DNA from 2 places in the Staphylococcus sp. Marseille-Q1834 genome. Region 2 is predicted to be linked to the other one. Evidence: riboswitches for the same ligand, from Rfam matches in the RefSeq annotation. Region 2 holds a riboswitch; the other holds the start of a gene.

Region 1 (12,821 bases), 240 kb from region 2:
TAATGTTAGATGACATTGGAGCTGAAGAAGTGACACCATGGGTAAGAGATGAAGTTATTGGCCCTTTACTTCACTATCGCATGGTGCATGAACTACCAACATTCTTTTCTTCAAATTTAAATTTAGATGAACTAGAGCACCATTTAGCTAATACACGTGAAGGTGCTGAGCAAACTAAAGCGGCTAGAATTGTCGAAAGAATTAAGAGTTTAACGAATGCGTATTATTTAGACGGAGAAAATTTACGAAACAATTGAAATTTACAATAAGTGATGTATAATAAACTTAAATCTAAATCGTTGAAATTAATGAAGATATGATAATTTAATTTATATTATACAGAGAGCTAATGTATGGTGTGAATTTAGCTAATATATTAAATTGTTACTCCTTCATTTTAAGGTGCTAGTAATTAGTGCCCGGCTCAAGACCGTTATCTTATGTAGAGATATTTAGTGCTTACTAAATAACTAGGGTGGTACCGCGACGAACTCGTCCCTTTTTTAGGGGGCGAGTTTTTTTAATTTTCAACGATAATAGAATTTATAATTGGAGGGTTATATAATGGATCAAATTAATATTCAATTCCCAGATGGCAATTCAAAAGCGTTTGATAAAGGAACTACTACTGAAGATATCGCGCAATCAATTAGTCCTGGATTAAGAAAAAAAGCTGTAGCGGGTAAATTTAATGGACAAATGGTTGATTTAACAAGACCATTAGAAGAAGATGGTGAAATTGAAATCGTTACACCTGGAAGTGAGGAAGCTTTAGAAGTTTTACGTCATTCTACTGCTCACTTAATGGCACAAGCTTTAAAACGTTTGTATGGTGATGTGAAATTTGGTGTAGGTCCAGTTATTGAGGGCGGTTTCTATTACGATTTTGATATGGATGAAAAAGTGTCATCTGATGATTTTGAAAAAATCGAAAAAACAATGAAACAAATTGTTGATGAAAATCATAAAATCGAACGTAAAGTTGTTTCTAGAGAAGAAGCTAAAGACTTCTTTAAAGATGATCCTTATAAATTAGAATTAATTGATGCAATTCCTGAAGATGAAAATGTAACTTTATATTCTCAAGGTGAATTTACAGATTTATGTAGAGGGGTACATGTACCATCTACTTCAAAAATTAAAGAATTTAAATTATTATCAACTGCTGGTGCTTATTGGCGTGGTGACAGTGATAATAAAATGTTACAACGTATCTACGGTACTGCAATTTTCGATAAGAAAGAATTAAAAGCGCATTTACAAATGTTAGAAGAACGTCGTGAACGTGATCACCGTCGTATCGGTAAAGACTTAGAATTATTTACTAACAACCAATTAGTAGGTGCTGGATTACCTTTATGGTTACCTAATGGTGCTACTATTCGTCGTGAAATCGAACGCTATATTGTAGATAAAGAAGTAAGTATGGGTTATGATCACGTCTATACTCCAGTGTTAGCGAATGTTGAATTATACAAAACTTCAGGTCACTGGGATCACTATAGAGACGATATGTTCCCACCTATGAAATTAGATGAAACAGAAGAAATGGTATTACGCCCAATGAACTGTCCTCATCATATGATGGTTTACAATAATAGACCACATTCATATCGTGAGTTACCAATTCGTATCGCCGAATTAGGTACTATGCACCGTTATGAAGCAAGTGGCGCTGTATCAGGTTTACAACGTGTACGAGGTATGACTTTAAATGACTCTCATATCTTTGTTCGTCCAGACCAAATCAAAGATGAATTTAAACGTGTTGTACACATGATTCAAGATGTATACAAAGACTTCGGCTTCGAAGAGTATACTTTCCGTTTGAGTTATAGAGATCCAGACGATAAAGAAAAATACATGGATGACGATGAAATGTGGAATAAAGCTGAATCAATGCTTAAAGAAGCGGTTGATGAAATGGGCTTACCATATGTTGAAGCAATTGGTGAAGCGGCATTCTATGGTCCTAAGTTAGACGTTCAAGTTAAAACAGCAATGGGTAAAGAAGAGACTTTATCAACTGCTCAAATTGACTTCTTATTACCTGAACGTTTTGAATTAAATTACATTGGTAGTGACGGCGAAAACCATCGTCCAGTAGTTATCCACCGTGGTGTTGTATCAACTATGGAACGATTTGTAGCTTTCTTAACTGAAGAAACTAAAGGGGCATTCCCAACTTGGTTAGCACCAAAACAAGTTGAGATTATTCCTGTAAATGTTGATTTACATTACGATTATGCGAAAAATCTTCAAGATGAATTAAAATCTCAAGGCGTTCGCGTAGAAATCGATGATCGTAATGAAAAAATGGGTTATAAAATCCGTGAAGCACAAATGCAAAAAATTCCTTATCAAATCGTTGTAGGGGATAAAGAAGTTGAGAATAACGAAGTGAATGTACGTAAATACGGTTCACAAGATCAAGAAACTGTTGAAAAAGATGAATTTATTTGGAATTTAGTCGATGAAATTCGTTTAAAAAAACGTAGATAGTCTTGATAAAAATGGATGCTTAATGTATATTACAAATTAGTTAAAATAAAAAAATGAGTTAGAGGTTGCAACTTTGATCAGTAACTCTTCAGAAGTTGTTATGGAACGTACGTTGAAAGAGTGAAAGGTAAAGTTGCCGAAATGAATGATAACCATAATTATCATTTGTTGGGACAGTTATCGAATAGAAACTGTACTGTCACAATTTGTGATGTGCTACCGATATAGATTAAGCAAAAGGTTGCATATCTCTAAGGTATGCAGCTTTTTTTATTTCGATTTTTAATTTTACATAAATAAAAGTAAAATATAAATTTGATAAGTTAATTATCAACACATAGCAAATAAAATGTTTCTAGTTAGCCTCTACTGTAGGAAAGGAAGCTTCTATGAGTAAAGTCAAAAATCAAGATGACGGCATCAAACGTGGTTTAAAAGACCGTCACATATCCATGATAGCAATGGGAGGATGTATAGGTACAGGTTTATTTATGACATCTGGAGGCGCTATTCATGATGCAGGTGCACTTGGTGCATTAATTGCATATGCTATTATTGGTGCCATGGTATTTTTCTTAATGACTTCATTAGGTGAGATGGCAACTTATCTTCCTGTATCAGGATCATTTAGTACATATGCCACTCGATTTGTGGATCCATCATTAGGATTTGCTTTAGGATGGAATTATTGGTTTAACTGGGTAATTACAGTAGCAGCAGATGTCACAATAGCTGCTCAAGTTATTCAATATTGGACTCCTATGGCTAGTATTCCTGCATGGTTATGGAGTTGTATCTTTTTAGTAATTATTTTTGCCCTTAACTCTTTATCAGTAAGAGTGTATGGTGAAAGTGAATATTGGTTTGCATTAATTAAAGTAGTAACAGTTATCATATTTATCATTATAGGCTTACTAACAATTTTAGGTATTATGGGTGGCGAGTTTGTAGGATTTGAAACATTCACGAAAGGCGAGGGTCCTATCTTAGGAGGCAACCTTGGCGGTAGCTTATTGTCTATTTTAGGTGTATTCCTTGTAGCAGGTTTCTCTTTCCAAGGTACTGAATTAATCGGTATTACTGCTGGTGAATCTGAGAATCCAGAACGTGCTGTTCCTAAAGCAATTAAACAAGTATTCTGGAGAATTTTATTATTCTACATCTTAGCCATTTTTGTAATTGGTATGTTAATTCCTTATGATAGTAATGCTTTAATGGGTGGAGATGACAGTATCGCAACTTCTCCATTCACACTTGTATTTAAAAATGCTGGTTTAGCTTTTGCTGCTTCATTCATGAACGCAGTTATTTTAACTTCAGTTTTATCTGCTGGTAACTCAGGTATGTACGCTTCAACACGTATGTTATATTCAATGAGTAAAGATAAATTAGCATTTGATACTTTTGGTAAAACGAATAAACACGGTGTGCCATATTTAGCATTAGTTGCTACAGGCGTGTTAGTTATTGTTATTTTCTTAGTTCAAAAGCTTAGCGGTGGCGCATATGAATACATTGTTGCAGCAAGTGGTATGACTGGATTTATTGCATGGGTTGGTATTGCCATTAGTCATTATAGATTCAGAAGAGCCTTTGATAGACAACACCATAATAAGAGTGAATTAAAATATAAAGCTAAATGGTTCCCATTTGGTCCTATATTTGCAGGGATTTTATGTGTGATTGTTATTATTGGACAAGACGTAGATTTTATTAAAACAGGGCATTTTGATTTAAATCGCTTTGTTATTACTTACATGGGTATTCCAGTATTTTTAGCATTTTATATCTACCATAAAATTAGATATAAAACAAAATTAATACCGCTTGATAAAGTGGATTTACGTCAAGATGTTAAAATGGATGATATTAAACATCATTAGATAAAAAATAATTGTTGACTTACATGATAAATGCTGATATGATTATTAACGTTGAATACGAAACGAACCAAGTAGAAACACCCGTTTCTCACCTGTAGCGACGCTTTAGGCAGTTGGCAGGTTAATCATGTCACACATTTATTGTGTATGAGTGAAGAGCGGGCGTTATACGTCCGCTCTTTTTACTTGGAACATTTCGTAAAATTTTGGGAGGTGTCAACCATAGCAAAAGATCAAACGCAAGTTAACGAAAAAATTCGTGCAAAAGAATTACGTGTCATTGGCCAAAACGGAGACCAAATCGGTGTTAAATCTAAACGTGAAGCTTTAGAAATGGCTGAACGTGTAGAATTAGACTTAGTGGTAGTAGCTCCAAATGCTAAGCCACCTGTTGCGAGAATCATGGATTACGGTAAATACAAATTCGAACAACAGAAAAAAGAAAAAGAAATGAAAAAGAAACAAAAAGTTATCAACGTTAAAGAAATTCGCTTAAGTCCAACAATTGAGGAACACGATTTCCAAACTAAATTGAAAAACGGACGCAAATTCTTATCTAAAGGCGATAAATGTAAAGTTTCAATTCGTTTCAGAGGTCGTGCGATTACGCATAAAGAAATTGGTCAACGTGTATTAGAGAAATTTGCTGACGAATGTAAAGATATTGCAACTGTTGAACAAAAACCTAAAATGGAAGGGCGTCAAATGTTTATCATGTTAGCGCCTGTAAACGAAAAATAATTCATAATTAGTAGGAGGAAATGAATCATGCCAAAAATGAAAACTCACCGTGGAGCAGCTAAACGTGTTAAAAGAACTGGTTCAGGTCAATTAAAACGTTCAAGAGCTTTCACATCTCACTTATTCGCAAACAAAAACACTAAACAAAAACGTAAATTACGTAAAGCTAAATTAGTTTCTAAAAGCGATATGAAACGCGTAAAACAATTATTAGCTTACAAAAAATAATTGTAGACGTTAAATAAGAACGATAATAAACAGTTATATCTAAGGAGGAATTTAATATGCCACGAGTTAAAGGTGGAACAGTAACAAGAGCCCGTCGTAAAAAAACTATTAAATTAGCTAAAGGTTACTTCGGTTCAAAACACACACTATATAAAGTAGCAAAACAACAAGTTATGAAATCAGGTCAATATGCATTCCGTGACCGTCGTCAACGTAAACGTGACTTCCGTAAATTATGGATTACACGTATCAATGCAGCTGCACGTAAACACGATATCAGCTATTCAAGATTAATGAACGGTTTGAAAAAAGCTGACATCAACATCAACCGTAAAATGCTTTCTGAAGTAGCTATTTCAGACGATAAAGCATTCGCTGAATTAGTATCAAAAGCTAAAGAAGCTTTAAAATAATATAAGATAGAAGATTTTATCAAGTCTTCACATATTGTCGACAAAGGTGTTTATACTTTGTCGACATTTTTTTATAACATATTTAATCGACTAGTTATAACAAACAAACCAGTTCTTAATAAATTAAAGCGCTTCGAACTAAGAAATAGTAATTGCTTTAATTGTTGTTCGATAGAGGAGTTTGATAAAATACATAAAAAGAATACATTAAATAAGGAGAATAGTATGTCTAAATACGATGAACAAATTATAGTAGTTCCTAGAAAAACAATTTTTGAAGATGAAAAAAATGCATTTAATGGATTTTTGTCTAAAAATGATCCTCAAGGAGATAGTATTTTTAATGCTTTACCACACTACGAAGTAAAACGTCGTGGAGATATGGAAGAAGATCCTTCATATAAACAATTAATTTCGTATTGCTTACTTGAAAATGAAAATAATGAATTACTAGTTTATAAACGTTTAAGTGGTGGAGGAGAAGAACGTTTACATGGACAATCTTCAATAGGTGTAGGTGGCCATATGAATGATGTAGTAGGCGCACAATCTATTAATGAAATTCTACGTGTTAATGCGCAACGTGAACTAGAAGAAGAGGTTGGTTTATCAGAACAAAATTCACAAAATATGGATTATATCGGTTTTATTAATGATGATACTAATGAGGTTGGCAAAGTTCACATCGGAGTTGTGTTTAAAATTAAAGTCAATTCCCAAGATATTGAAGTTAAAGAAACTGATACTTTAAAAATTGAGTGGGTTGAACAAGAAAAAATTGAAGACTATGATAACTTCGAAACATGGAGTGCGTTAATTTTAAAAGATTTATAAAAAAGGGGGCAAAATAGTGTCAGATATCATCCCTTTTCCTAAAGCGCAAAATAAACTTTATAACGATATTATCGAAATGGATAATCGACAAAATTATGATAAGTTATATCAGTTGTTTGAAGATTACGAAGCACAATACGAATTAGATGACAAACTAGCTTTAATTAAATGTGATATGTTGTATCAGCTTAAGTCATTTTTAGAATTGCGCGAAGAAGCCATTGTTCTTTTGAAAAAAGGCTTACCTTATTATGATGAACTAATGATTTATTATATCAAAGCTTTAAATGGTCTAGGTCAGTACTATGAAGCTATTGAAGTCATCACTCAAATAATTGATGAAGTAAAAGATCATAAAACAAGAATGGCTTTATTTCCTATAAAAGAATATGCACAGTCTCAATTAAATGAAGATAAACATTTAACTAGTCAGTTATTATCCCAATTCAATACTTTAAATTTAAATGAACAAATTAAATTGATAATGAAATTAATTGATAACGGACACTACGAATTTAAAGAAACGGTAGCATTTTTACTTACAAATGAGGTAAAAGCTAATAATTTGAAAAGTATAATGCTTGAGTATTTACGATTTGCAGAATATGAAGAATCAATTACGATAGATAAATATGGATACTCAATTAGTATCAAACCTTCAAAATTGAAAGGTCTTGAACATACTGAAATGAAGAATAATGTGATACCTAAAGTGACTGAACTACTTAGTGAAGGCGCGCTTAATATATCTAAAGAAGCACATCATATTATGAATAATCATTCCATATTGCTTTATCCATTAAATATATTTGAGTTATATAGTGAACTAGATTGGGTAAAAACATATGAAGATTATTTTAAAACAATGATTGGCTTGGAAACAAATGAAGCTAATTCAGAAGTATTACAACTTATTTATATTTTAGATGGTCAAAATTGAGCAAATTAGTTTATATTATATTCAATATTCGTTAAAGTAAGGTTATTGATTTTCTTAAATAAGAGTGAGAAAAGCCCTATAAAACAATGTTTGTTTCCATATTAGACGTATGATATAATAGGGAAGTTGAAAAAATAAAAAATGTAATCATGGAGGTATTATACATGACAGCAACTTGGGAAAAAAAGGAAGGTAACGAAGGATTATTAAAAGTTACAGTTCCAGCAGAAAAAGTAGACAAAGCATTAGATCAAGCATTTAAAAAAGTAGTTAAACAAATTAACGTGCCTGGTTTCCGTAAAGGTAAAGTGCCTCGTCCAATTTTTGAACAACGTTTCGGCGTTGAAGCATTATATCAAGATGCAGTAGATATTCTTTTACCAGAAGCTTATGGTGAAGCTATCGATGAAACTGGAATTAATCCAGTAGCACAACCAGAAATCAATGTTACTCAAATTGAAAAAGGTAAAGACTTCGAATTCGAAGCTACTGTAACAGTTGAACCTGAAGTTCAATTAGGTGATTACAAAGGTTTAGAAATTGAAAAACAAGATTCTGAATTAACAGATGAAGACTTACAAGAAGCCATTGATCACAGTTTAAGTCACTTAGCTGATATGGTAGTTAAAGAAGACGGCGCTGTTGAAAACGGCGATACAGTTAACATTGACTTCGACGGTTATGTTGACGGTGAACAATTTGAAGGTGGCCAAGCTGATGGTTACGACTTAGAAATCGGTTCAGGTGCATTCATTCCTGGATTTGAAGATCAATTAGTAGGATTAAAAACTGGCGAAGAAAAAGACGTAGTTGTTACTTTCCCAGAAGAATATCATGCTGAAGAATTAGCTGGTAAAGAAGCTACTTTCAAAACTAAAGTAAACGAAATTAAATATAAAGATGTTCCAGAATTAGACGACGAAGTTGCTAATGAATTAGATTCAGAAGCTAACTCAGTTGACGAATATAAAGAAAACTTACGTAAACGTTTATCTGAACAAAAAGCTACAGAAGCTGAAAACGTTGAAAAAGAAGAAGCTATTAATAAAGCAACTGAAAATACAACAATCGACATTCCACAAGCTATGATTGATACTGAATTAGACCGTATGGTTCAAGAATTTGGTCAAAGAATTCAACAACAAGGTTTAGATTTACAAACTTACTTCCAAATCTCAGGTCAAGATGAATCTCAATTAAGAGAACAAATGAAAGAAGATGCTGAGCAACGTATTAAAACTAACTTAACTTTATCTGCAATTGCTGATAAAGAAAACATCGAAGCTACTGATGAAGACATCGATAAAGAGTTAGAAAAAATGAGTCAACAATTTAACATTTCAGTTGAAGATATCAAAAATACTTTAGGTAATACAGACATCATTAAAAATGACGTACGTATTCAAAAAGTTATCGACTTATTAAGAGACAATGCTAAATACGTTGAAACAACTAAAGAAGATAAATAATTAATTTTCAAAATTAATATATTAAAATTTAAGTAGCAGGTGCATCAATAAATGTATCTGCTACTCTATATTTTAAGCATTATAGTTGTTTACTATAAATTTGCATTGTAGAATGCTATCTAGTATAGTCGTTTAAGAATAGAGGTGTAAATGAATGTTTAAATTCAATGAAGATGAAGAAAATTTAAAATGTTCTTTTTGCGGTAAGGACCAAGATCAAGTTAAAAAATTAGTTGCAGGTAGTGGTGTTTATATCTGTAATGAATGTATTGAATTATGCTCTGAAATAGTAGAGGAAGAATTAGCACAATCTAATTCTGAAGAGTTTACTGAATTACCTACACCTAAAGAAATTATGGATCACCTTAACGAATATGTTATTGGTCAAGAAAAAGCCAAAAAGTCTTTAGCTGTAGCAGTATATAATCATTACAAACGTATTCAACAATTAGGACCAAATGAAGATGATGTTGAATTACAAAAAAGTAATATCGCTTTAATCGGCCCTACAGGTAGTGGTAAAACATTATTAGCGCAAACACTTGCTAAAACACTTAATGTACCATTCGCAATTGCAGATGCTACAAGTCTTACAGAGGCTGGTTACGTAGGTGACGATGTTGAAAATATCTTATTACGTTTAATCCAAGCTGCTGATTTCGATATTGATAAAGCTGAAAAAGGTATTATCTATGTCGATGAAATTGATAAAATTGCACGAAAATCTGAAAACACATCAATTACACGTGATGTTTCAGGTGAAGGTGTACAACAAGCTTTACTTAAAATTTTAGAAGGTACAACTGCTAGTGTGCCTCCTCAAGGTGGACGTAAACACCCTAACCAAGAACTTATCCAAATTGATACAACAAATATCTTATTTATCTTAGGTGGCGCATTTGATGGTATTGATGAAGTAATCAAACGTCGCTTAGGTGAAAAAATTATTGGATTTGCTAGTAATGAAGCTGATAAATATGATGAAGAAGCTTTACTTGAACAAATCCGTCCAGAGGATTTACAATCTTATGGTTTAATCCCTGAATTTATTGGTCGTGTTCCAATTGTTGCTAATTTAGAAACTCTTGATGTAGAAGCATTAAAAAATATATTAACTCAACCGAAAAATGCATTAGTTAAGCAATACACTAAAATGCTTGAATTAGATAATGTGGAGTTAGAATTCACTGAAGAAGCTTTAGCAGCTGTGAGTGAAAAAGCAATTGAACGCAAAACTGGTGCACGTGGTTTACGTTCAATTATTGAAGAAGCATTAATCGACATTATGTATGATGTGCCTTCATCAGATGATGTAGCTAAAGTAGTGATTACTGCTGAAACTATTCAAGATGAAATCGAACCTGAATTATATGATTCAGAGGGTAATTTATTAAACGATAGTAAAACATCTGCTTAACATAATTAATTATATTTCAAACCCAAATCGCTCTTTGAGATTTGGGTTTTTCTTTTTCACATTAAAAGAGAATTTGTGAGTAGTTACATAGTCTTTTAGGTTTACGTTAAAATATATTATAATAAAACAGTTATAATAAACTTTAAAGAGAGAGGATATCATATGAATATTAATCCTAATAATATAGATTTAATTATCAGTGCAGTTCAAGAGGCACAATATCCAGAAACTGGTCTAGCTGAAGTAGCATTAAGTGGTCGTTCAAATGTAGGTAAATCTTCATTTATTAATAGTATGATTGCTAGAAAAAATATGGCTCGTACATCACAACAGCCAGGTAAGACTCAGACTTTAAACTTTTTTAATATTGATGATCAATTAATCTTCGTAGATGTTCCTGGTTACGGTTATGCAAAAGTAAGTAAGTCACAGCGTGAAAAGTTTGGAAAGATGATTGAAGAATATTTAACTAAAAGAGAAAGTTTGAAATTAGTTATACAGCTTGTAGACTTACGCCATAATCCTACAGAAGACGACGTATTAATGTATGATTATTTAAAGCATTTTGATATTCCTACATTAGTAATTTGTACGAAAGAAGATAAAATTGCAAAAGGTAAAGTACAAAAGCATATTAAAAATATAAAAGAAAAATTAGATTTAGATCCTGAAGATACCATTATTAGTTATTCTTCGATTCAAAATACAAAACAACAACAAATTTGGGATTTAATTTCTTCTTATTTATAATGATTATAATCACTACTAAAGTAAAATAGTCTAGTGTGATGAAAGTATGACAATTAATGACAAAAAATTGACGTTAGATTAGAATCTTTCTAATTTATTTGAGCAATCGACTTAAAATCAAAGGTATATATGTTATACTAACATTATTGTTAGTATATGGAGGGCGTTATAAATGCATTTTATTGCTTTAAGTATAAATCATCGTACTGCCGATGTAGGACTTAGAGAGCAAGTTGCTTTTAGAAATGATGCCTTACGATTAGCCCATGAAGATTTATTCGAAACTAAATCTATTTTAGAGAACGTTATTTTATCTACATGTAATCGTACAGAAGTATATGCTGTAGTAGACCAAATTCATACAGGACGTTATTATATTCAAAGATTTTTAGCACGTTCATTTGGATTTGAAGTAGATGATATAAAAGCAATGTCAGAAGTAAAAGTGGGGGACGAAGCAGTAGAACATTTATTGCGTGTCACTTCTGGCTTAGATTCAATTGTATTAGGTGAAACTCAAATTCTTGGACAAATGAGAGATGCCTTCTTTTTAGCTCAAGAAACAAATACAACTGGAACAATTTTTAATCATTTATTTAAACAAGCAATTACTTTCGCTAAAAAGGCGCATAGTGAAACTGACATTGCAGATAATGCGGTGAGTGTTTCTTATGCAGCTGTTGAATTAGCTAAAAAGGTATTCGGTAAACTTAAAAGTAAACAAGCTGTCATTATCGGTGCAGGGGAAATGAGTGAGTTATCACTTCTTAACTTATTAGGTTCAGGTATTACAAATATTACTGTCGTTAATAGAACTGAAGAAAATGCAAAAATGTTAGCACAGAAACATAATGTTAAATATGATTCACTTAATTCTTTACCTACCTTATTGGCTTCTGCTGATATTGTGATTAGTTCAACTAGTTCACCAGAATTTATTATTACAAAAAACATGATGAAAGAAGCGATAGCGCTTAGAAAAGCTAAATCATTATTGTTAATTGATATTGCTGTCCCTAGAGATATTGAGCCAGGTATTAACTTAAATGATAATGTATTTAGTTATGATGTAGACGATTTGAAAGGATTAGTTGATGCCAATTTACGAGAGCGTCAAATGGCTGCAGAAATGATTGCAGATCAAATACCTAATGAAATTCAAAGTCATAATGACTGGGTTAACATGTTAGGCGTAGTTCCAGTTATTCGAGCATTACGTGAAAAAGCTATGGCAATACAAGCGGAAACAATGGAAAGTATTGATAGAAAGCTTCCTGATTTGTCAGATAGAGAGCGTACGGTTATTTCTAAGCATACTAAAAGTATTATTAATCAAATGCTTAAAGATCCAATTAAACAGGCTAAAGAATTAAGTAATGATAAAAAAAGCAATGAAAAATTAGAGCTATTTCAAAGTATTTTTGATATTGAAGCTGAAAATCCTTACGAACAAGTTAAGGCTCGTAAAGCAGAAAGGGAAAAGGAGCTTTCAGTAAGACATATCTTAAGTTTTGAATAAGCATATTTATATGGTGATAATATGCAAGAAACCCTGTTTATTAGATTTCATGAAATTATATTAGTCATATATTTGATAAGTATTCTTTGTTATTTTATAGATTTCGTTAGAAAAAGCTATAAAAT
Region 2 (12,821 bases):
GTATTATTAGCACAAAGTTTATTTGGTGAACCTGACGTACTATTACTTGATGAGCCTACCAATGGTTTAGATATTCCAGCCATTAACTGGTTAGAAGATTTCTTAATTAATTTTGATAACACTGTCATAGTTGTATCCCATGACCGTCATTTCCTTAACAATGTTTGTACACATATTGCTGACTTAGACTTTGGTAAAATCAAATTATATGTAGGTAACTATGATTTCTGGTATCAATCAAGTCAATTAGCACAAAAAATGGCTCAAGAACAAAATAAGAAAAAAGAAGAAAAAATGAAAGAGCTACAAGACTTTATCGCTCGTTTCTCTGCGAATGCTTCAAAATCTAAACAAGCAACAAGCCGTAAGAAACAATTAGAAAAAATTGAGTTAGATGATATTCAACCTTCTTCAAGACGTTATCCTTATGTAAAATTCACGCCAGAACGTGAAATTGGTAACGATTTATTAGTTGTTGATGGTATCTCTAAAACAATTGATGGTGAAAAAGTATTAGACAATATTTCATTTACAATGAATCCTAATGATAAAGCCATTCTTATCGGAGATAGCGAAATTGCTAAAACAACGTTATTAAAAATCTTAGCTGGTGAAATGGAGCCAGATGAAGGTTCATTCAAATGGGGAGTTACTACATCATTAAGTTATTTCCCTAAAGATAACTCTGACTTCTTTGAAGGCGTAGACATGAACTTAGTTGAATGGTTACGTCAATATGCTCCTGAAGATAAACAAACAGAAACATTCTTACGTGGTTTCTTAGGTCGTATGTTATTCAGCGGTGAGGAAGTTAAGAAAAAAGCTAGTGTATTATCAGGTGGAGAAAAAGTACGTTGTATGTTAAGTAAAATGATGCTTTCAAGCGCAAACGTTTTACTATTAGATGAACCAACAAATCACCTTGATTTAGAAAGTATTACTGCTGTCAATGATGGTTTAAAATCATTTAAAGGTTCAATTATTTTCACGTCTTATGACTTTGAATTTATTAACACTATCGCTAACCGTGTTATAGATTTAAATCAACAAGGCGGATTATCTAAAGAAATTCCTTACGAAGAATATCTTCAAGAAATTGGCGTATTACAAAAATAATATTTTTCGACTCACTTTCTATCTTATTGGGAAGTGAGTTATTTTTTGTTTAATAACTATATTTGATATTGTTATATACTTAAATTCTTTTCTCCTTATACCCTACTTTTTACTAAATAGAAGTATCATTGCTATTAAGTAGTAAAATAACTGTTAGATTTTTCAGTCAATTGCAAAAAATCACAATTATCGGTTTACAGACATAATTGCCTTATGTATAATAAAAAACATAGCAATTGAATAAGAAATTGATGAGGCGCATCAATCATTAGTACATATTAGATACACTGTCTGCAACAGCTAATATTGAAAGGGTGCGATGCCGAAACGTTTTATAGACGCAGATATAAAGCGTTGGACTTTGTGGTTAAGAGCTGAGAGTTTGTCATTATTATTTAATAATGGAGTGCATCACTTGTATATAAATTACGAGCAAGTTCGCGCGCATTCCGAACTTGCTCTTTTTTATAGCGTGGGCCTCCCAAAATGTAGGAGGTAAAAGTTTGAAACGAAGTGTTTTGAAGTTCGGCGGTTCATCCGTTGCCGATTTTACAAAGATAAAAAATATCGCAGAAATGCTTAAACGTCGTGTGGATGACGGCGAACAATTAATTGTAGTAGTGAGTGCCATGGGTAAAACTACAGATCAATTAATGGAAAATGTATCAAATCTTACTACAACACCTAAAGATGAAGAATTAGCCCTATTATTAACTACTGGTGAACAACAAACAGTGTCTTACTTATCTATGGTATTGAATGATATTGGTGTAAACGCAAGATCGATGACTGGTTATCAAGCTGGTATTAAAACAATTGGCCATCATCTTAAAAGTAGAATTGCTGAAATTAATCCTGAAACGTTTGATAAAGCGTTTGAAGATAAAGATGTTTTGGTTGTAGCAGGATTCCAAGGAATTAATGATGAATTGGAATTAACAACGTTAGGTCGAGGTGGTTCTGATACAACTGCAGTTGCCTTAGCTGCAAGTAATCAAATACCTTGTGAAATATATACTGATGTTGATGGTGTATACGCTACTGATCCAAGAATACTTAGTAAGGCTAAGCGCTTAGATTATGTATCCTATGAGGAAATGATGGAAATGAGTGCTTTAGGCGCTGGGGTCCTTGAAACAAGAAGCGTAGAACTAGCTAAAAATTACGATATTCCCCTTTATTTGGGCAGAACATTATCAAATGTGAAAGGAACATGGATTATGCCAAGAACAGAAATTTTAGAGAAAAAAGCTGTAACAGGTGTTGCATTAGATAAACATATGATGCACGTAACAATTAGTTATCCCCTACCGGATAATCGTTTATTGACTCAATTATTTACTGCTTTAGAAGATGGTTCAGTAAATGTAGATATGATTTCGCAAATAGTCAATACAGAAGGATTACAATTATCTTTCTCAATTAAAGATAGTGATGCTCATCAAATCTCAAATATCTTAGAGGAGTTATCTACAGCATTTGAAGCACTAGACTATAAAATCAATGAATCATATGTCAAAATCTCATTAATTGGTTCAGGAATGAGAGACATGTCTGGTGTAGCATCTAAAGCATTTATTACCCTTATCAATTCTAATATTCCTTTTTATCAAACTACAACATCTGAAATCAGTATTTCGTATGTCATTGATAAAGAGAATGGTGAAAAAGCAGTCGAAATTTTATACGATGCTTTTGACATCTAATAATCTAGAATATCTTATTTATAATTAATTTTTTTAAAATTCAAATAATAAAACAATGGAGTGACTTTTTATGACAAGAATCGCAGTAGTCGGAGCAACAGGATTAGTAGGAACAAAAATGTTAGAAACACTTGATCGTAAAAATATTAAATTTGATGATTTAGTATTATTCTCATCAGCTAGATCAGCAGGTAAAGAAGTTGAGTTTCAAGGTAAAACATATGTTGTTCAAGAACTTACAGAAGAAGCAGCAAGTGAGAAATTTGACTACGTATTGATGAGTGCTGGTGGTGGCACAAGTAAACAATTCGCCCCTATTTTTGAAAAAGCTGGCGCAATCGTCATCGATAATTCTAGTCAATGGCGTATGACTGAAGACATTGATTTAATTGTACCAGAAGTAAATGAGCCTCATTTTAAACGTGGTATCATTGCTAACCCTAACTGTTCAACAATTCAATCAGTTGTACCGTTAAAAGTATTACAAGATAAATACGGATTAAAACGTGTCGCTTATACAACTTATCAAGCGGTTTCAGGCTCAGGCATTAAGGGTAAACGTGATTTAACTGAGGGTGCAAATGGTAAAGCACCTGAAGCGTACCCTCACCCAATTTATAATAACGTGCTTCCTCATATTGATGTCTTTTTAGAAGATGGATATACAAAAGAAGAACAAAAAATGATTGATGAAACACGCAAAATCTTAAATCAACCTGAGTTACGTGTAACTGCAACATGTGCGCGTGTACCTGTTCAAGATAGCCATAGCGTTGAAATTGATGTGACTCTTGATAAAGAAGCGACAGTACAAGAAATTAAAGATTTATTCGATCAAGATAGTCGCGTAGTATTAGTTGATAATCCTGAAAATAATGAATATCCATTAGCAATTAATTCAACTGGAAAAGACGACGTATTTGTTGGACGTATTCGTCGAGATGATTCATTAGATAATACATTCCATGTATGGTGTACTTCTGATAATTTACTTAAAGGTGCAGCATTAAATGCAGTTCAAGTATTAGAGCAAGTGATCAATTTAAAAGGAGCTAGATAATAATGGCACATATTTTTGAAGGCGTTGGTGTAGCGCTTGCTACCCCATTCACAAATAATGAAGTGGATTACAATGCATTAGAAAGACATGTTGATTTCTTATTAGAAAATGGTGTACAAGCAATTATAGTTAATGGTACGACAGCTGAGAGCCCTACTTTAACCGAAGAAGAAAAAGAACAAGTATTGGAAGCGGTAGTGAAACAAGTAGATCATCGTGTAGCAATTATTGCTGGTACTGGTACTAATAATACTGTTAAATCTATCCAAGCTTCACAGCGTGCTAAACAATTAGGCGCAGATGCAATTATGTTAATTACGCCTTATTATAATAAAACGAATCAACGAGGCTTAATAAAACATTTTGAAACAATTGCTAATGAAGTTAAATTGCCTGTTGTACTATATAACGTACCTTCAAGAACAAATATGACGATTAATCCTGAAACAGTTGAAACATTAAGTCATAATGAATATATTGTCGCAATTAAAGATGCAACAAATGATTTCGAATACTATGAAGAAGTAAAAAAACGTATTAATCAAGATGAATTTGCATTATATAGTGGTAATGATGATAACGTTGTAGAATTTTACGAACGTGGTGGAAATGGCGTTATTTCAGTTATAGCTAATGTTATTCCAAAAGAATTCCAAGCATTATATGATGCTAAACAAAGTGGACAAGGTATTTCTAAAGACTTCGAACCAATTGGTAAATTATTAGATGCCCTTTCTGTTGATGTAAATCCAATTCCGATTAAAGCATTAACAAGTTATTTAGGTTTCGGAGAGTATGAATTACGTTTACCTCTTTTACCTTTAGAAGTTGAAGATGCTAAAGTATTAGTTAATGCTTACGAACAGTTTAAAGCAGGTGAACACTAATGAAAATTTTATTAATCGGTTATGGTGCGATGAATAAACGTGTTGCACGACTTGCAGAAGAAAAAGGTCATGAAATTGTAGGTGTAATTGAACCCGAGCATAATGATTCAACACCGTATACTCATTTCGACCATATTGTTGATGCTCAAGAGAAAGCAGATGTCGCAATCGATTTCTCTAATCCTAACCTACTATTACCACTATTAGATGAGGATTTTGAATTACCATTAGTTATTGCTACTACTGGTGAGAAAGAGAAACTTGTAGCTAAATTAGAAGACCTTAGTGAACGTATGCCTGTATTCTTTAGTGCAAATATGAGCTATGGTGTACATGCATTAACAAAAATCTTAGAGGCTGCAGTACCCCTACTTCAAGATTTTGATATCGAACTAACTGAAGCGCATCATAATAAAAAAGTAGACGCACCAAGTGGCACACTTGTTAAGTTATATGATGTTATTAAAGAATTACGTAACAATGTACATCCTGTTTATGACCGTCATGAGCGTACTGAAAAACGAGAAAAAGATGAAATCGGTATTCATGCAGTGCGTGGTGGTACAATTGTAGGAGAACACGATGTATTATTTGCTGGAACGGATGAAACAATTACAATTTCTCATAAAGCACAGTCGAAAGATATCTTTGCAAATGGTGCAATTACAGCTGCTGAACAGTTAATTAAAAAACAAAATGGTTATTATACCTTTGATAATTTGTAATAACTGAAAGTCATCTTTTTAATTCATGAAATAATAAGGAGAATCGAACATGGTACAACATCTTTCTGCACAAGAAATTATTCAATATATTAGTGATGCTAAAAAATCTACCCCTTTAAAAGTTTATGTTAATGGAGAATTTAACAATGTTAACTTCCCAGAATCATTTAAAGTGTTTGGATCAGATAATTCAAAAGTTATCTTCTGTGAAGCGGATGATTGGAAACCTTTCTATGAAGCTAATCAAGCTAGTATCACAGATTTAGAAATTGAAATGGATCGTCGTAATTCAGCTATCCCACTTAAAGATTTAACTAATACGAATGCTCGAATTGAACCTGGCGCTTTTATTCGCGAACAAGCCATTATTGAAGATGGTGCAGTAGTTATGATGGGCGCTACAATTAATATTGGTGCTGTTGTTGGTGAAGGTACTATGATTGATATGAATGCAACATTAGGTGGACGTGCTACAACTGGTAAGAATGTCCATGTTGGCGCAGGCGCTGTATTAGCTGGCGTAATTGAGCCACCTAGTGCTTCACCAGTAGTCATTGAAGATAATGTACTTATCGGAGCAAATGCTGTTATTCTTGAAGGTGTAAGAGTTGGTGAAGGTGCTATCGTGGCAGCCGGAGCTATCGTTACTCAAGATGTCCCAGCAGGCGCAGTAGTAGCCGGAACTCCTGCGAAAGTCATTAAACAAACTTCTGAAGTTGAAGATTCTAAACGTGAAATTGTTTCAGCTTTAAGAAAGTTAAATGATTAAGAATTAACGACGTATAATTTAAATTTTATAGAGGCTGGGACGCTTAAGTCTCAGCCTCTGTCTATAACTTTTTATACTTTCCCACTTTTTTGGAAAATGAAGTTTTAACAAGACTGGCAGTTATTTTCAAAATAAAACGAACGCTCTCATTATTAAGTAAAAAAGGAATGATTATATGAATGAATTGGAATTCGTCACAAAACATAGAAGACATTTACATCAACATCCAGAGTTGAGTTTGCATGAATTTGAAACTACAAAATATATTGTAAATTTCTTAGAAGAGTTAGGCATTTCATATGAGTGCCCTCTTGAAACAGGCGCCATTGCTTATTTAAAGGGAAATAGTGATCATACGATTGCATTTAGAGCTGACATTGATGCCCTCCCAATCTTTGAAGAGAATGACATTGATTATCGTAGCCAAACTGATAATGTCATGCATGCATGTGGTCACGATGGTCATACAACTGCATTAATGTTATTTGTAAAACGTTGTAAAACAATGGCAGATAATAATGAATTACCTCATAACGTTGTATTTATCTTCCAACCTGCCGAAGAAACTGGCGGTGGTGCTAATCGTCTCATTAAAGCAGGTGCGTTTAATAATTACCCTATTGAAGCTGTATTTGGTATTCACATCAACCCGTTCGCTGATGAAGGTCAAGTAGTCATTCGTGATAATGAAATTACAGCTAGTGCCACAGAATATCGCTTCTTTTTAAAAGGTTTATCAAGTCACGTAGCGGACAAAGAACAAGGTCATTCATGTGGTGAAGCTTTACTTCATGTTTTAAATCAAGTAGGACAAATTCAACAATATCATTTAAACGGTTTAAAACGTAATATTGTACATATGGGACATTTTGAAGCTGGTGAGGCCATTAATACAGTGCCTAGTAATGGCTATTTAGAAGGTACAATTCGTACCTATGATGCCAATGATTTAAATGTAGTTAAAACGCAAATGCAAAAAATAGCTGAAAGTGTAAAATTATTATTCAATGTAGAATGTGAAGTGAAGTTTGAAGAAGGTTATCCTGCGACAATGAATAGTCCTCAATTAAGAGTAAGTGTGGAACAGGCAATTCAAAGTGCAAACTTAGAAGTAATAGATAAACCATTACCATTTTTATTTGGAGAAGACTTTAGCTTCTATGGTCAGCAACTCGCTCCTGCTTACTTCGCATTCGTAGGTACACGTAATGAAGATAAAGGTTATGTCACAGGTTTACACACATCTCACTTAAATTTTGATGAAAAGATATTAATCGATGTGGCGAACTATTATGAACAATTATTACTACATTATGGAGAGGAGTAACTTAAATTGACAGCAACATGGTCGGTTGATTCAGAAGCGTTTTATCAAAATGCTGTTAAAGTAAAAAATAATAATTCAATTATGGCAGTAGTAAAAAATAATGCGTATCATTATGGATTAGAATTTGCCGTAAAGCAATTTTCAAGAGCGGGTATCAATACTTTCAGTACGACTTCTTTAAAAGAAGCTATAAGAATTCGTAAATTGGTGCCTGAAGCTACAATATTTTTAATGAATGCAGTGTATGACTTTGATACTGTGAGAGATAATCAAATTCAAATGACTTTGCCCTCTCTAGAATACTATTATAAATATAAAGAGGAACTACACGATATTAAAGTCCATTTAGAGTTTGAAAATTTATTACATCGTTCAGGTTTCAAAACGTTAGAAGAAATTAAAGAAGTATTAGAAGATGATTATCACACTTCTAATTCGAACAAAATGATTATCTCAGGATTGTGGACACACTTTGGCTATGCCGATGAATTCGATGTTCCAGAGTACGGCTTAGAACGCAAAGCTTGGTTAAATGTAGTAAATACACTATTAGCTGAAGGCTATCAATTTGATATGATACATGCTCAAAACAGTGCAAGTTATTATCGTGAAGGACAAGCGCTGCTTCCCTACCATACGCACGCACGTGTAGGCATAGCTTTATATGGGTCTCGTCCTTACAGTAAATTAGAAGAAGAACGCATTCAACAGTCACTTACAGTTAAAGGAAATGTTATACAAGTTCGTGAAGTAAATGAAGGCGATTATTGTGGCTATAGCTTTGCATATGAAGCTACACGTAACAGAACTCAATTAGCAGTTGTAGATGTAGGCTATGGCGACGGTATTCTAAAATCACGCGCAAAACATGAGGCGCTCATTAATGGCAAACGCTATCCTATTCGTGCATTAATGATGAGTCATATGTTTGTAGAAGTTGACGATGAAGTTCATGCACAAGATGAAGTGATATTATATAATAACGATATACGCATTGATGAATATACATTCAAAGGTGTGGGCGCTAACTCTGAACAACTTAGTGCGATGAATCATGATTCTCTCATAAAGGAGTATAGATAAAAATGGCAGTTAAATATAATGAATATGGTGAGTTAACAATGGCAGGTACAAGTTTAAAAACACTTGCTCAAAGCTTTGGTACCCCTACTATTGTTTATGATGAAGATGAAATCCGCAATCAAATGCGTAGATATCACTCAGCTTTTCAAAAAAGCGGTTTAAAATATAATATTTCATATGCTTCAAAAGCATTTACATGTATTCAAATGGTCAAATTAGTTCAAGAAGAAGATTTACAATTAGACGTAGTTTCTGAAGGTGAACTGTACACAGCGTTAGAAGCTAAATTTGATCCTAGCAAAATCCACTTCCATGGTAACAACAAAACAAAACGTGAAATTCAATACGCTTTAGAAAGTGGCGTTGGTTACTTTGTCATCGATTCGCTTGAAGAAATCGATTTAATTGATAGATATGCAAGCGATACAGTCAATGTAGTCTTACGTGTTAACCCTGGTGTTGAGGCACATACGCATGAGTTTATTCAAACTGGCCAAGAAGATAGCAAATTTGGTTTATCAATTCGCCATGGTTTAGCGATTGAAGCAGTTAATAAAGTACGTGACTCTAAACGTTTACATTTAAAAGGTATTCATTTCCATATTGGTTCTCAAATTGAAGGAACTGAAGCGATGATCGAAACTGCTAAGATCGTACTTAATTGGCTTTCTGAAAATGATATTAAAGTTGAATTACTTAACCTAGGTGGCGGTTTCGGTATCAAATATGTTGAAGGAGACGTTAGTTTCCCTATTGAAGAAGGCATAGCAGAAATTACAGATGCTATCAAAGCTGAAACAGAGCGTTTAAACTATGAAGTGCCAGAAATTGGTATTGAACCAGGTCGTTCAATTGTTGGAGAGGCTGGTATTACTTTATATGAAGTTGGTACAATCAAAGAAATTCCTGAAGTTAATAAATATGTTTCAATTGATGGCGGTATGAGTGATCATATTAGAACTGCATTATATGGAGCTAAATATCAAGCATTATTAGTGAATCGTCATGAAGAAGCTAATGAAACAGTAACAATTGCAGGTAAATTATGTGAATCAGGCGATATTATTATTCGTGATGCAAAACTCCCTGCTTCTGTTCAACGTGGTGATTACCTAGCAATTCTTTCTACAGGCGCTTATCATTATTCTATGGCTTCTAATTACAATCAAATGCAGAAACCACCTGTTTTCTTCTTAAAAGATGGAAAAGCACGTGAAGTCATTAAACGTCAATCATTACGTCAATTAATCATTAATGATACTAAATAAACGTAGTTACTGAGCGATGTTTGTATAAATAAATATAGCCATATTCTAAACCTTTTAAATGAAGGATAGAATATGGCTTTTATATATTCCTTAAAATTGAGCAATAAAAAACACCTTACATCTTGGTAAGGTGTCAATAAAGTCAATATTTTACAATCTATTTATTATAGTTTAACAACGTTTGCAGCTTGAGGACCGCGATCGCCTTCAACTACTTCAAATTCAACTGATTGACCTTCTTCTAATGATTTATAACCATCTTGGTTAATTGCTGAAAAGTGTACGAATACGTCGTTTTCACCTTCAACTTCGATAAAACCAAAACCTTTTTCAGCGTTAAACCATTTAACTGTACCTTGTTTCATAATTCTGAAACCTCCAAGACTAAATTCTTTCAATATGCGTTATTCGCATATTACAAAAAATACATGTGACAATTATGTATGAATAACAAAACGCTATATATAACTCTTACAGATATTCTTTGCAATATGGAATAAAACCATTGCTTAATAGCTATTATATGTTAGTTCGAATTAAATTGCAATACAATTATAGAAAATTGTCTTTTAATTAATTTTTGGCAGATTATAATAAACTTCATTATTATTTAATACAATAAAACTATAAAATATTTGTAAATCTTCATCACAATCTTCACAAAAATTTAAATCGCAATTATTATAAAATGCATGAATATTATATTTCCCAATTACATAATTATCATAATATTGTTTGCTTGCATTAATAATTTTTTTATAATTTCCCAACATGTCTTCATAACTATCGAAATGATGTTGTTCAATGATTTTATCTGTCCAGTCGCTAAATAACCACCATCCCTCGTAGTCAGCTCTAATCTTTGCAACTGTCCACATCGTCAATTCCCCTCTCAAATTAAAACTATAAAATTATTTTAACTCTAATATAAATGAATTCAAGTTTTACGGCTCATACTTTTGGCCGACCTCTATCTAATGTGATAGTAAATATTAGTTTTTTGATGCTAAAGTTCGTATAATAGTAATAAGAGGTGATATTATGCAACATAAGCATTTACAAGTATTTGGAACAGTTCAAGGTGTAGGTTTTCGTTACTATACAGAGAAATTAGCTCAGAAATATAATATTGTAGGAACCGTTCAAAATGTGGAAGACTATGTTGAAATTTATGCTCAAGGTAAAGAAGCAGACTTAGAACAATTTATAAATGCCGTTATAAATGGCGCATCACCAGCTTCTTCTGTTGGTAATTATACTATTGAAGATGTTCATAACGATAAACAATATTCAGAATTTCAATCGATTTAAAATATAAAGGAAGATGCCATTTGAGATATAATATTTCTCGATTCATAGGCGTTTTAGTAGGGATTCCAGTAGCTATTATTTCATGGGCGGTAAGTATATTTGGGTTTGATCTTTCATTTATACTAGACGCCTTAATAGGTATTGGGATGTTTTTTGTATCTTACTTCCCTACTCAACGCTTAACGTCAAAAAAATATTTAACTGAAATAGGCTTATCACGTAGAGATTATCGCTTTGTTAGAAATCAGTTAAATCAATCGCAAGATAAAATTAGAAATATATTAAGATCTTATGTTAATGTGCGATCGCTTAAAGATTTTCGTCAAATTAATGATATTTATCGCATTTCGAAATCTATTCACGTGGCTGTAAAGCAAAGACCAGGTTTGTTTTTCAAAGTTGAGAGTTTCTTCTATTCTCATATTGATAATGCATTAAATTTAATTGAGTCTTACACGCGTTTATCAAAAATGCCAAAGAAATCAGCATCAGAGAAACAAAAACTGGAACAAACACGTATTACATTAGACGAAGTAAAGCGCACGTTGATTGCAGATTTAAAACGTTTAAATGAAGACGATTATGAGCGATTAGATGTTGAGATGGAACTTAATCGTCTTGAACAAAATCGTCATAAAGATAGTTAACTTAAAGAATGGAGCGAAGATATAAATGACGAAAGAAGAACAATTTATTAACTCACATCCATTAGATGATTATATAGAACAACAGCAGTTAAATACTAGTAATAGCCCTAATCTTTCTCAGAACACAATTGCTGAAGATTTTGAGCATCAATTTAATGAGAATGAACTTAAAAAAATTGATTCAATCAGTCAACAGATTAAACCGTTAGATAATGATGGTTTATTAGCCTTTGGTTCTCATCTACAACAAAATATGTCTCAATTCTCACATCGTATGTTAGATGAAGTTCAAGCTAAAGAAATTGGTCCTGTTGGTGACGCATTGAATCAACTTATGTCTAAACTCAAATCTGTAAATCCAGATGATTTAAATCCGGAAAAGCAATCTAAATTAAAACGTCTTTTCAAAAGAACAAAAGCTTCAATCAACGAAGTGTTCTCAAGAATGCAGTCAGTAAGTTCACAAATAGATCGTATTACGATTCAATTAGATAAACATAAGAATAATCTATCAAAAGATATTCAATTGTTAGATGGATTATATGAACAAAATAAGACGTATTTCGATGACGTTACATTATATATTGCTGCAGCTAAACGTAAAAAACAGGAAATTCTTACTAATGATATTCCTAAATTACAACAACATGCCGAACAAACTGGCAATCAAATGGATATTCAAGCCGTGGCAGATATGCAACAGTTTGTCGATCGTCTGGATAAGCGTATTTATGATTTACAATTATCAAGACAAATTGCGATTCAAACTGCCCCGCAAATTCGAATGATTCAAAATGTTAACCAAGCGTTGGCTGAGAAAATTCAAAGTTCAATACTTACAAGTATTCCATTATGGAAGAATCAAATGGCAATTGCCCTTACGTTAATGAGACAACGCAATGCAGTAAGTGCACAACGTGCC

What was found. A riboswitch is a leader RNA that binds a small molecule or an ion and turns the genes downstream of it on or off. The one in region 2 is predicted to bind lysine.
Positions count from the first base shown of each region.
Region 1: linked by a shared signal. The riboswitch ahead of LIX58_RS11435 (amino acid permease) and the one ahead of LIX58_RS10145 (aspartate kinase) in region 2 are both predicted to bind lysine.

Region 1 covers NZ_CAKASN010000002.1:455,309-468,129, reverse strand. The annotation lists gene dnaI (primosomal protein DnaI) at 1-257, shown strand, start outside; gene thrS (threonine--tRNA ligase) at 565-2,502, shown strand; lysine riboswitch at 2,554-2,729, shown strand; gene LIX58_RS11435 (amino acid permease) at 2,892-4,385, shown strand; ribosomal protein L20 leader region at 4,449-4,576, shown strand; gene infC (translation initiation factor IF-3) at 4,599-5,126, shown strand; gene rpmI (50S ribosomal protein L35) at 5,154-5,354, shown strand; gene rplT (50S ribosomal protein L20) at 5,411-5,767, shown strand; gene LIX58_RS11415 (NUDIX domain-containing protein) at 5,993-6,601, shown strand; gene LIX58_RS11410 (hypothetical protein) at 6,618-7,541, shown strand; gene tig (trigger factor) at 7,706-9,010, shown strand; gene clpX (ATP-dependent Clp protease ATP-binding subunit ClpX) at 9,165-10,427, shown strand; gene yihA (ribosome biogenesis GTP-binding protein YihA/YsxC) at 10,590-11,177, shown strand; gene hemA (glutamyl-tRNA reductase) at 11,350-12,696, shown strand; gene ccsA (cytochrome c biogenesis protein) at 12,718-12,821, shown strand, end outside.
Region 2 covers NZ_CAKASN010000002.1:212,970-225,790, forward strand. The annotation lists gene LIX58_RS10140 (ABC-F family ATP-binding cassette domain-containing protein) at 1-1,116, shown strand, start outside; lysine riboswitch at 1,360-1,536, shown strand; gene LIX58_RS10145 (aspartate kinase) at 1,620-2,822, shown strand; gene LIX58_RS10150 (aspartate-semialdehyde dehydrogenase) at 2,893-3,882, shown strand; gene dapA (4-hydroxy-tetrahydrodipicolinate synthase) at 3,885-4,769, shown strand; gene dapB (4-hydroxy-tetrahydrodipicolinate reductase) at 4,769-5,494, shown strand; gene dapD (2,3,4,5-tetrahydropyridine-2,6-dicarboxylate N-acetyltransferase) at 5,544-6,263, shown strand; gene LIX58_RS10170 (amidohydrolase) at 6,439-7,590, shown strand; gene LIX58_RS10175 (alanine racemase) at 7,597-8,673, shown strand; gene lysA (diaminopimelate decarboxylase) at 8,676-9,941, shown strand; gene cspA (cold shock protein CspA) at 10,106-10,306, opposite strand; gene msaA (regulatory protein MsaA) at 10,511-10,819, opposite strand; gene LIX58_RS10195 (acylphosphatase) at 10,983-11,252, shown strand; gene LIX58_RS10200 (5-bromo-4-chloroindolyl phosphate hydrolysis family protein) at 11,273-11,899, shown strand; gene LIX58_RS10205 (toxic anion resistance protein) at 11,925-12,821, shown strand, end outside.